Regions from separate parts of the Pseudomonas sp. P106(2024) genome, predicted to be linked through region 1. Evidence: riboswitches for the same ligand, from Rfam matches in the RefSeq annotation. Region 1 holds a riboswitch; each other region holds the start of a gene.
The links. A riboswitch is a leader RNA that binds a small molecule or an ion and turns the genes downstream of it on or off. The one in region 1 is predicted to bind cobalamin.
Positions count from the first base shown of each region.

Region 1 (3,267 bases):
TCAGAAAGGCCGTCAGCGCGTTGAACAGTTGCGAGCCGGCGATGCCGGCGAGGATCACCTGCGCATTGTCGTGTCGGCTGCCGCTGGCCCGCGACAGCACCAGTACCAGGGCGAACGCGGCCAGCGCACCGATGAAGGCACCGGCCGACAGCGACAGCACCGCGCCGCCCAGGCCGAACAGCCCCACCGCCACGGCACCGGTCGAGGCGCCTGCCGACAGGCCCAGCAGGTACGGCTCGGCCAGCGGGTTGCGCAGCAGCGCCTGGAGGATCACCCCGCAGGTCGCCAGCCCCGCGCCACAGGCGGCGGCCACCAGGGTGCGCGGGAGGCGGTAGTTCCAGACGATGCCGGCGTCGATGGGGTCGAGCGCATGGCCGGCCTGCCACAGCTGGTTGGCCAGTACCTGCCAGACCACCTCGGCGCTGATCCGCGTCTCGCCGATGGCGATCCCGGCGAGCATGGCCAGGCACAGAGCGAACAGCGCGAAGGCACTGATGGGCAGCAAACGGTTCATGGTTGTGGCGCTTTACCACTGGCAAAGGCGCTGGACAGCACCTCCAGGCCACGGAACAGGCGGATGCCGGCCTGCATGGCGTCGGCGTCGAGGACGATGATCCGGCCTTGCTTGACCGCGTCCATGTTGCGGGTCACCGGGTCGCTGCGCAGGAACTCGAGCTTTGTCTGGTAGTCGTCGGCGGGGTAGCGGCGGCGGTCCATGCGCGCGACGATCAGCCAGGTGGGGTTGGCCCTGGCCAGGGTCTCCCAGCCTACCGCCGGCCATTCTTCGCGGGACTCGACCACGTTGCGCACGCCGAGGGTCTGCAGCATGAAGTCGGCCACGCCCTGGCGACCAGCGACGTAAGGGTCGACCTTGAGGTCGGCGCTGGAGAACCAGAACAGCGCGCTGGTGTGACTCAGGTCCTGGCCGGCCAGGCGTTGCCGGGCCTGGTCCAGCTGGCCCTTGAGCTCGGCATTGAGGTGTTCGCCGCGATCCTGCACGTCGAAGATCTCGGCCAGCTGACTGACGCTCCTGTAGATGGTGTCGATCCTGAACGGCTGCAGGCGGGTACCGTCGGCGCCCACTAGGTTGTCCTTGCCTTCGCAGTCCGAGGGCAGCAGGTAGGTGGGAATGCCCAGCTCCGCGAACTGTTCGCGGGTGCCGACCGCGCCTTGGGCGCCGACCATCCATTCGAACTGCGCGGTCACCAGCTGCGGGCGCTTGCCGACCACCGCCTCGAAGCCCGGCTCGTTGTCAGCCAGGCGCTCGACCTTGTCGTTCTGCGCCTTGAACTCGGGCAGCACGTTGTTGAACCACAGCGAGGTGCCCGCCAGCCGCTCGCCCAGGCCCAGGGCATAGAGCAACTCGGTGCCGGCCTGGCCGATGGTCACCACGCGCTGCGGGGCCTGGGCGAAGGTCTGCGGCAAACCGCAGTTGTCGATGGTCAACGGGTAGCGGGTGGCGTCGGCGTGGGCCAGGCCCGCCAGTGACAGGCCGGCGAGCAGGGTGGCGAGGCGGTACGGCATGGTGGGGCGATCTCCTGTCGGGTGGTGCACGGAATGGCCCACGGACAGGCATCGCCAAGCGTCGCGCGGCAAGCACGCGGCCAGGGGCGGATGACCATCCCGGACACCCCGCCGGTTGGTGAATGCGTGCCGGCAGGTCTCCTGACTGGTGCGTCCTGGCCGGCGCCGGCCTTCCCGGGTCGGCAGACCCAGTGGCATCGATGGCGCAGGCTCGGCACCTACAGTTGCGGGGGCAGTTCCCTTTGGCCCGCCCTCGGCGCGCCCGGGATTCCCTTTTGATTCCGTGTGGAAACCGGCGGGCGGCATGGTAGACCATCGGGCCACCGGGTGAAAACGCTTTTACAGGTACTTGAGCCAGGCGATGTCGCGCCGCCGCGCCTTGAGCCGGGCGAAGCCGCGCACCGGCAGGTACAGGGCGATCGCCAGCAGCACCGCGACCAGCCACACCGCGCCGATGCCGTCGAAGCCGAAATGGCTGCCCTGGTTCAGGCCGAACAGCCCCACGCAGGCCACATACAGCAGCTTGAGCACATATAGGTGCAGCAGGTAGAAGAACATCGGCGCGGCGCCGAACACTGCCAGCGGGCCGATCCAACGGGCGTCTCCCGCACGCTCGAAAGTGCGCAGCAGCAACAGGCCAGCGCCCAGGGTCAAGGCCAGGAACAGCAGCGACGGCGGGTATTTGGTGATGTTGAAGAAGCTCATCAACGTCTGCCCGCCGTTGGCGTAGAAGGTCCACGGCGCCTCGCCGTAGCCATTGAGCAGGCGCAACACGACAAAGCCGAGCAGCAGCATCATGCCGCCCAGCAGCAAGCGCTGCTGGCGCTCGCCGGCATCGCTGCCGCGGCCGAACCAGGGGCCGAGCCCGTAGCCCAGGGCGATCACGCCGATCCATGGCAGCACCGGGTAGGAGGTACGCAGGCGCAAGCCGTCGGGCAGCTCCAGCCAGCTGCGCTCGTGCAGGATCGCCCAGGGTACATGCAGCGCCGAGTGCGGCGCGAAGTGCAGGCCATCGAGCAGGTTGTGGCCGGCGACGATCAGCGCGCCGAGGGCCAGCAGCAGCGGGCGTGGCAGCCACACCAGCAGCGACAGGGCGATCATGCTCAGGCCGATGGCCCAGATCACCTGCAGGTAGATCACGCTCGGCGGCAACTGGAAGGTCCAGGCGAAGTTGACCAGGCTGAGCTCCAGCAGCACCAGGAACAGGCCGCGCTTGAACAGGAACGTCGCTGCATCGCCCCGGCCTTGGTGCTTTTCGCCGTAAAGCCAGGCCGACAGCCCGGTGAGCAGCACGAACACCGGCGCGCACAGGTGCGCCAGGGTGCGGCTGATGAAGAGGCTGGGGTCGGTCGCGTCGATGGTCATCGGGTCGCTGACCTGACAGTGCAGGAAGAAGGTTTCGCGCACGTGGTCCAGCAGCATGAACAGGATCACCAGGCCGCGCAGGGCGTCGATGCTGTGCAGGCGTTGGCTGGGGAGGGCGGTCGGGAGGCTGGTCATCGAGGAGGGTCGCTGGCAGAGGTATCATTCAAATGAAATGTTATTTTATTTCATTTGTTTGTACCTTGATACAGCCATGCGCTGGCACTCCACTTGAATCAGCCCTGAATCAGTGGTCCCAGCCGCTCGGCCAGGGCCTGGACCGTCGCGCTCACCTTGGGCAGATGCCCACGGTTGCGACGCCAGGCCAGGTTGATCGGCAACCCCTCCATCGCGTACTCCGGCAGTACTTGCTGCAACGTC
Region 1 is NZ_JBLIYU010000002.1:298,050-301,316, reverse strand. It holds gene AC25M7_RS04970 (FecCD family ABC transporter permease) at 1-514, opposite strand, end outside; gene AC25M7_RS04965 (ABC transporter substrate-binding protein) at 511-1,524, opposite strand; cobalamin riboswitch at 1,639-1,836, opposite strand; gene AC25M7_RS04960 (acetyltransferase domain-containing protein) at 1,864-3,024, opposite strand; gene AC25M7_RS04955 (LysR family transcriptional regulator) at 3,123-3,267, opposite strand, start outside.

Region 2 (3,267 bases), on a different contig from region 1:
TGGCGCGATGGACCACCGCTATCGGGCAGTCGACGCCATAGTGTGGCAGCAGCTCCTGGACGATGCGGGCCAGGTGGCGCACCCCCAGATGGATGGCCAGGGTACTGCCGTGGCGGGCCAGGTCGGCCAGTTGCTCACCGGCCGGCATTGGCGAACGGTCGCCAAAGCGGGTGAGGATCACGGTCTGCGCCACATCGGGCAAGGTCAGCTCGCAGCCGAGCAGCGCGGCACTGGCGGCGGTGGCGGTGACGCCGGGGACGATCTGGTAGTCGATATCCAGTTCGCGCAAGTGGCGGATCTGTTCGCCGATGGCGCCATAAAGGCTGGGGTCGCCGCTGTGCACGCGCGCCACGTCCTCGCCGTTGGCGTGAGCCTGGCGCATCGCCTCGACGATCTGCTCCAGGTGCAGTTCGGCGCTGTTGATTACCGTGTGCGCCTGGTGACCTTCCAGCACGGCGGCGGGGACCAGGGAGCCGGCATAGACGATCACTGGGCACTGGCGGATCAGGCGCTGGCCCTTGACCGTGATCAGCTCGGGATCGCCGGGGCCGGCGCCGATGAAATAGACCGTCATGGGGGTTCCTTGTATAGAAGAGTGGCGGATTATCCGCCGATGGCCAGGGCCAGGGTAGCGCTGCCGAGGACCTGCCTCGGCACGTGCAGGCGGCCGTTATCGCCGGCCAGGGCCAGTGCGGCGCTTTCGGCGACGCCCCAGCAGCCGGTCTGCGCGTACGCCGTGGGCGAACGCTGGCTGAGCTGCGCTTCGAAAACCAGTAGATGCGCGGCATCGAAACAGATGTACGGCAGCCCCAGGCGTTCGGCCAGTGCCAGCAGGCCGGGCTCGCGGGCCTTGGGCTCGATGCTGGCAATGCCGCGCAGGGCCGAGAGGGGCAGGGCGTTGCGGGTGAGGGTCTGGCGCAGCAATACCGCAAGGGTCTCGACCGGGCAGCCGCGGCGACAGCCAAAGCCGGCGTACAACGCCGGCTGAGCAGGCAGATCGCGCATCAGGCCTGGCTGGAGCGACGGTACAGCCAGGCGCTGAGCAGGCCCAGGGCCAGCCAGAACGCGGCGTTGGTCAGCCAGGAAGCGATCTTGAACTGGGTCTCGAGGGCTTGCGGCGCCAGGCTTTCATGCACGGCCGGCTGTGGCGCGCCGATCAGGTGCGGGATCACCAGCAGAGCGGCACCCAGCGCCTTGAGCAGCCAGTGCCGGGCGAACACCAACAACGCCAGGCCGGCGGCGGTGGCCGCTGCGGTGCCGATCCACCAGGTCTGGCGCTGACCGAGGTCGGCGGCGGCGGTGCCGGGCAGTTCCGGTGGCAGGCCCAGGGTCGGCGCCAGGCAGAACACGGCAAAGCCGGCCAGGCCCCACAGCGCGCCGGTGGCCACGCGGTTCGGTTCACGCAGGCCGTAGAGAGCGACCAGGATCAGGGCGAAACCGACGGCGACCACCAGGTTGCCACCGGTGGTGGACAGCACGCGCTGCCAGCCGTCTTCCGGCGACCAGGCTTCGGCGCTGTGCTCATGCTCGTGGGGCGCGGTGGCGTCGCCGTGTTCATGGTGTTCGGCGACCGGGGCGGCGGACTCGTAGGTTTCCGCCTGGAGAATCAGTGGGGTGACCCAGAAGCTTTGCAGCAGGGTCAGCAGCAGGGCCGCGAGCAGGCCGCTGAAGCCCGCGGTACGGGCGATGCGCGTAATCATGCGGGTTTACTCAGTGGCAAGGGAAGGCGGCGCTGTGGCGGGTATCGTGGGCAGCGTTGTGCACTGCCTCGATGTGCGAGAAACCGGCGAAGTACACCAGGCACAGGCCCAGCAGGCTGGCGCCGACCGCGACGATCAGTCGCTGGCTGAGGCTGACGGGGGTGGCGATACTGTGTTTGGCGCTGGTGATGGGCATGACGCGTTCCTCTGCTGCTTTTGTTGTGGCAACGGACATGCGCGACGACCCCGGGCACGATTGGCCCAGGTGATACGACGACGCCCGCCCACCGCGGGGTGTACTGTGAGCACGTGTCAGGCCGGTCTCCGGGCTGGCGAGGTGGAGCAGGACTCCGTGGGGCGTCACCTTCCCATGCCTTACTGTTGGCACAGTGGTTCGGACGCTTCTCTCGCTTACCGTTGCGGGGGCAGCACCGGCCTTGTCGGCTCCTTAGCAATGGAGGCGCGACGCACCGGTTTCCCGTTTCACCCCCGTCGGGGGCACCTGAACGCAATGCGCTAGCAAATCACGGGGCCGGGCCCGCGTCAATCGCCATGGCGGTTGACCGCCAGGCAGGCACTGCGTAGCCTTGCCGCTGCGAGGTTCTCGGGCGTTGGCCCGAGCTAAGACGGGAACGCGGTACAAGCCGCGGCTGCCCCCGCAACTGTAAGCACTGAAGGGTTCGGCACAGCCACTGCGCAGGCGCGCGGGAAGGCGCCGGCCCACCGGCCAGCGAGCCGCAGCGGTGCGAGCCAGGAGACCTGCCTCGTGACGTTTTCGACTTTCAACCGGGCGGGGTGATCCGGTGGCGAACGCGCCAGGCCGGCAGGGCCGTGGCTGTCGTCCTGCATGCCCGCGCCATTGCTGCCAAGGGCATCGCGACATGAAAACACTGGCCAAGCTTCCCGTCACCATCGTTACCGGCTTCCTCGGCTCGGGCAAGACCACCTTGCTGCGCCATATGCTCGACAACGCCCAGGGCCGCCGCATCGCGGTGATCGTCAACGAATTCGGCGAGCTGGGCATCGACGGCGAGATCCTCAAGCAGTGCAGCATCGGCTGCACCGAGGAAGAGGCCAACGGCCGCGTCTATGAGCTGGCCAACGGTTGTCTGTGCTGCACCGTGCAGGAAGAGTTCTTCCCGGTGATGCGCGAGCTGGTGGCCCGTCGCGGCGACCTCGACCACATCCTTATCGAGACCAGCGGCCTGGCCTTGCCCAAACCGCTGGTACAGGCCTTCCAATGGCCGGAAATCCGCAACGCCTGCACCGTCGACGCGGTGATCACCGTGGTCGACAGCCCGGCCGTGGCCGCCGGCACCTTTGCCGCCTACCCGGAGCAGGTCGATGCCCAGCGCAAGCTCGACCCCAACCTCGACCACGAGTCGCCGCTGCACGAGCTGTTCGCCGACCAGCTGGCCAGTGCCGACCTGGTGGTGCTGAACAAGGCCGACCTGATCGACGCCGAGGGCCTGGCCAAGGTCCGTGCCGAGGTGGCCGAGGAGCTGCCGCCAGCGGTCAAGGTGATCGAGGCCAGCAGTGGCCGTCTGCCGCTGGAAGTGCTGCTGGG
Region 2 is NZ_JBLIYU010000008.1:119,375-122,641, forward strand. It holds gene cobM (precorrin-4 C(11)-methyltransferase) at 1-574, opposite strand, end outside; gene AC25M7_RS15340 (cobalamin biosynthesis protein) at 604-1,005, opposite strand; gene AC25M7_RS15345 (CbtA family protein) at 1,005-1,700, opposite strand; gene AC25M7_RS15350 (CbtB domain-containing protein) at 1,711-1,896, opposite strand; cobalamin riboswitch at 1,999-2,220, opposite strand; cobalamin riboswitch at 2,282-2,481, shown strand; gene cobW (cobalamin biosynthesis protein CobW) at 2,582-3,267, shown strand, end outside.
Region 2: another riboswitch for cobalamin. It lies ahead of AC25M7_RS15350 (CbtB domain-containing protein); the one in region 1 lies ahead of AC25M7_RS04965 (ABC transporter substrate-binding protein).

Region 3 (3,267 bases), 210 kb from region 1:
GAAGGTGTAGGTGTACCGCAGTTCGCTGGTGAACGGCCGTCCGAGATTGTCGACGTTACTCGCCCGGCTGGTGACATAGTCGCGGTCGAACAGGTTCTCCACCAGCAGGCTCAACCGGTGCTGGCGGGCACCGTCCAGGTAGCGGTAGGCATCGACGTCGACCACCGAGTAATGGCCGTACTCGACGCCCTTGGAGCTGACCACATCGCGAATGTAGCGAATGGCCCCTCCGGCACCCCACATGCGGTCCACCGATTCGTAGCCGAGCCGCGAGCGGGCGAAAAAACTCGGCACGTCGTTGATCGTCGCCCCGGTGCGCGACTCGGTGAGGTTACGGGTCATGTCTGCCTGCAGGCTCCATTGGTCGTCGAGCTGGATACGTGCATCGGCCTCGAAACCCCGCATCTGCACCTGGCCCTGGCCGTTCACCCACTGGCTGCCGTCCAGGGTGATCAGGTCGGTGATCTTGCGCCGGAACACGGTGACGCTGGCGCTGAATTCGCGCGCCAGCAGCAGGCCGTGGTAGTCCAGGCCAAGCTCGGCGTTGCGGCTCTTCTCGGGCTTGAGGTCGCGGTTGCCGATCTCGTCGCCGGGCTCGTTGACGAACAGCTGCTCGGCGTTGGGCAGCTTGTAGGCGCTGCCGTACTGGCCACGCAGTTGCCAGTTGTCGTTCAGGTCGTACAGCGAGGCAAGCATGCCGACGGTGGCGCTGTCGCCGCCGCTCATGGCCTCGTGGCGCACGCCAAGGCTCGGGTGCCAGTCCGGCAAGGCCTCGATCCTGGGCCGCAGCTGGGCATACAGCGCATTGGCCTGGGCCTTGTTGTCGTCGATCACCAGCACATCGTCCTGGCCCTTGAACCACTGGTTGTCGGAACCGAACACCAGCACATGGCCGCCGTCGAGTTCGGCCTTGCCCTCGGCCTGCACGCCCCAGTCGGTGAAACCCCAGTAGTCGTTGTGGTTGACCACGTTACGGCTGCCATCGTCACGGTTGTTGATGCGGGTGTAGCGGGTGTCCCAATCGTTGACGTGGCCCTTGATGAAGTAGCTCAGGCGCTCGTTGAGGCGCTGCTCGAAGGTCGCCGTGGCGATCTGCTGCACGCGGTCGTTGGTGGTCTTGTAGTTGTTCACTGGCCGGGCGAAATCAAGGTTGGCGTCGGTGTACTGGTAGAACAGTTCCAGCCGCGCATCGTCGCCGAAGGCCTGGACCGCCTTGCCGCCGAAGGTGGTCACCTCGTAACCGCGTTTCTTGTCGCTGACGTTGCCGCTGTAGTCGCGGTTGCGAAACGGCTGGTAGCCATCAGAGACGTTGTGGCTGACATAGGCCAGCAGGCCCAGGTCGCCGAAGCCGTTACTGAAGATCCGCTCGACGCGGGCGTCCTTGCTGCTGCCGGCGAAGCTGTCCAGGCCCAGGTTGACCTCACCCGAAGCCTCGCGGCTCTGCGGGCTGCGGGTGACGATATTGATCACCCCGGCCACCGCCTGGGTACCGAATAACAGGCTCTGGCCGCCCTTGAGCACCTCGATGCGCTCCACCGCGTTGGCCGGCAGGGTGTCCAGGTACAGGCCGCCGTACAGGCGGTTGTTCAAGCGCACGCCGTCGAGCAGGATCAGGGTGTCGTCGTTACGCCCGCCGAGCAGCGAATAGGTGCCGTAGTCGAACGGGCCGTTCTTCGGCGCGACGTAGAAGCCGGGGATGAACATCTGCATCACCCGGGTGATGTCGGCGCCGGGGCCGGCGCGCTCGATCTGCTCACGGCTGACGATCTCGACCTTGCTGCCGTACTGGGCCATGGCGGCGACGTTGGTCGACTCCACCGACGGCGCGACGACGATCTGCTGGTCGAGGACCAGGGGCGTGTTTTCGGCCAGTGCCAGGGGGCTGGCCAGGCATCCCAGAAGCAGGGTCCGGGCCTTGGGGGATAAACGTCGGGAGTGAATCACAGCAATCATGCTCTTCTCGAAAGTGACTTTCGCAGAAGCACGCAGGAGCACGGATCGCGCACACGCCAATACCGGCCCATGCCCGCCCACCGCAGGAGTTTGCCTACCACATTCCAGGCCGGTCTCCGGGCTCGCAAGACTAGACGCCTTCACCTTCCCATGGCGCATTGGCCACAGTGGTCTGTCGAAGGCATCACTTGCATACCGTTGCGGGGGCAGCACCGGACTCGTACCGGTTTCCCGTTTAACCCCATGCGCGGCGGCATGGGACACCTGAAATCGGTCGGCATCTGAACACCTGGGGCCCAGAGGCGTCAAGCCAGGCAGGCGTATCGTTTCGAATGCTTTTTATCGCAGGAACACTCTAGGCAGATGTGTCAAAAGTTGTAGAATCCGCACGCCCAACCCATTCCCTTCGAGCTTTGCCGATGAAGCTGGCCCGCCACACACGATCGCAAGTCGCCTGGGTGCTGTATTTCAGCATCTTGTTCGGCTCGTTGCTGTGCGCCATGGGCCATGGACAGATGGCAGGCTTGCGCCTGGCCGGCCTGGATGACGCCGCCTGGTGCGCGGCCGACAGCAGCGGCGTGTTCAAGGGCGACCAGGACATCACCGACCCGGTGCTGCCTGCCGGCGGCGACTGCGTGATCGCCAGCCTGTTCAGCGCCACCCTGCTGGCGGTGTTCTTCGGCCTGCTGGCCTTGCTCGCCGGGGAGTCGAGCAAACCCTTACCCAGACAACCCGCGCCGCCCCTGCCCAAGCAGCGCTGGCCCCTGGTCAATCCGCGCGCCTCCCCCGCTTCGCTTCTCGCGTTCTGACATCGCCACGCCCAAGTACTACTGCCTGATCGGCAGCGGGCGTGCGCCCACCGATTTCAGCCAGGAAGCCTTGCATGTTCCGCATGACCACTTTGGCGCTGCTCGTAGGCAGCGCAACCTGCGCCTGGGCGCAGGATGACACCCTGACCCTGCCCGCCAGCAACGTCACGGCCACCGCCGACCAACCCAAAGAAGCCACCACGCTCGATCTTGACCGCCCCATCGAAAGCGGCTCGCGGCTGAACCTCAGCGCCCGCGAAAACCCCGCCTCAGTCAGCGTTGCCGACCGCAAGACCATGGAGCGCATCGGCGCGCGCAACTTCCAGGACGCCGCCAACGCCCTGCCCGGGGTCAACGCCTCGGCACCGCCCGGCTGGGGCGGCTACGTGTCTTACCGTGGTTTCAACGGCGCCCAGATCAGCCAGTTGTTCAACGGCATCAACCTGCAGTACGGCGCCACGGCGCGCCCGGTTGGCGCGTGGATCTACGACCGCGTCGAACTGCT
Region 3 is NZ_JBLIYU010000002.1:85,551-88,817, forward strand. It holds gene AC25M7_RS03915 (TonB-dependent receptor plug domain-containing protein) at 1-1,953, opposite strand, end outside; cobalamin riboswitch at 2,044-2,236, opposite strand; gene AC25M7_RS03920 (DUF2946 family protein) at 2,373-2,762, shown strand; gene AC25M7_RS03925 (TonB-dependent receptor) at 2,837-3,267, shown strand, end outside.
Region 3: another riboswitch for cobalamin. It lies ahead of AC25M7_RS03915 (TonB-dependent receptor plug domain-containing protein); the one in region 1 lies ahead of AC25M7_RS04965 (ABC transporter substrate-binding protein).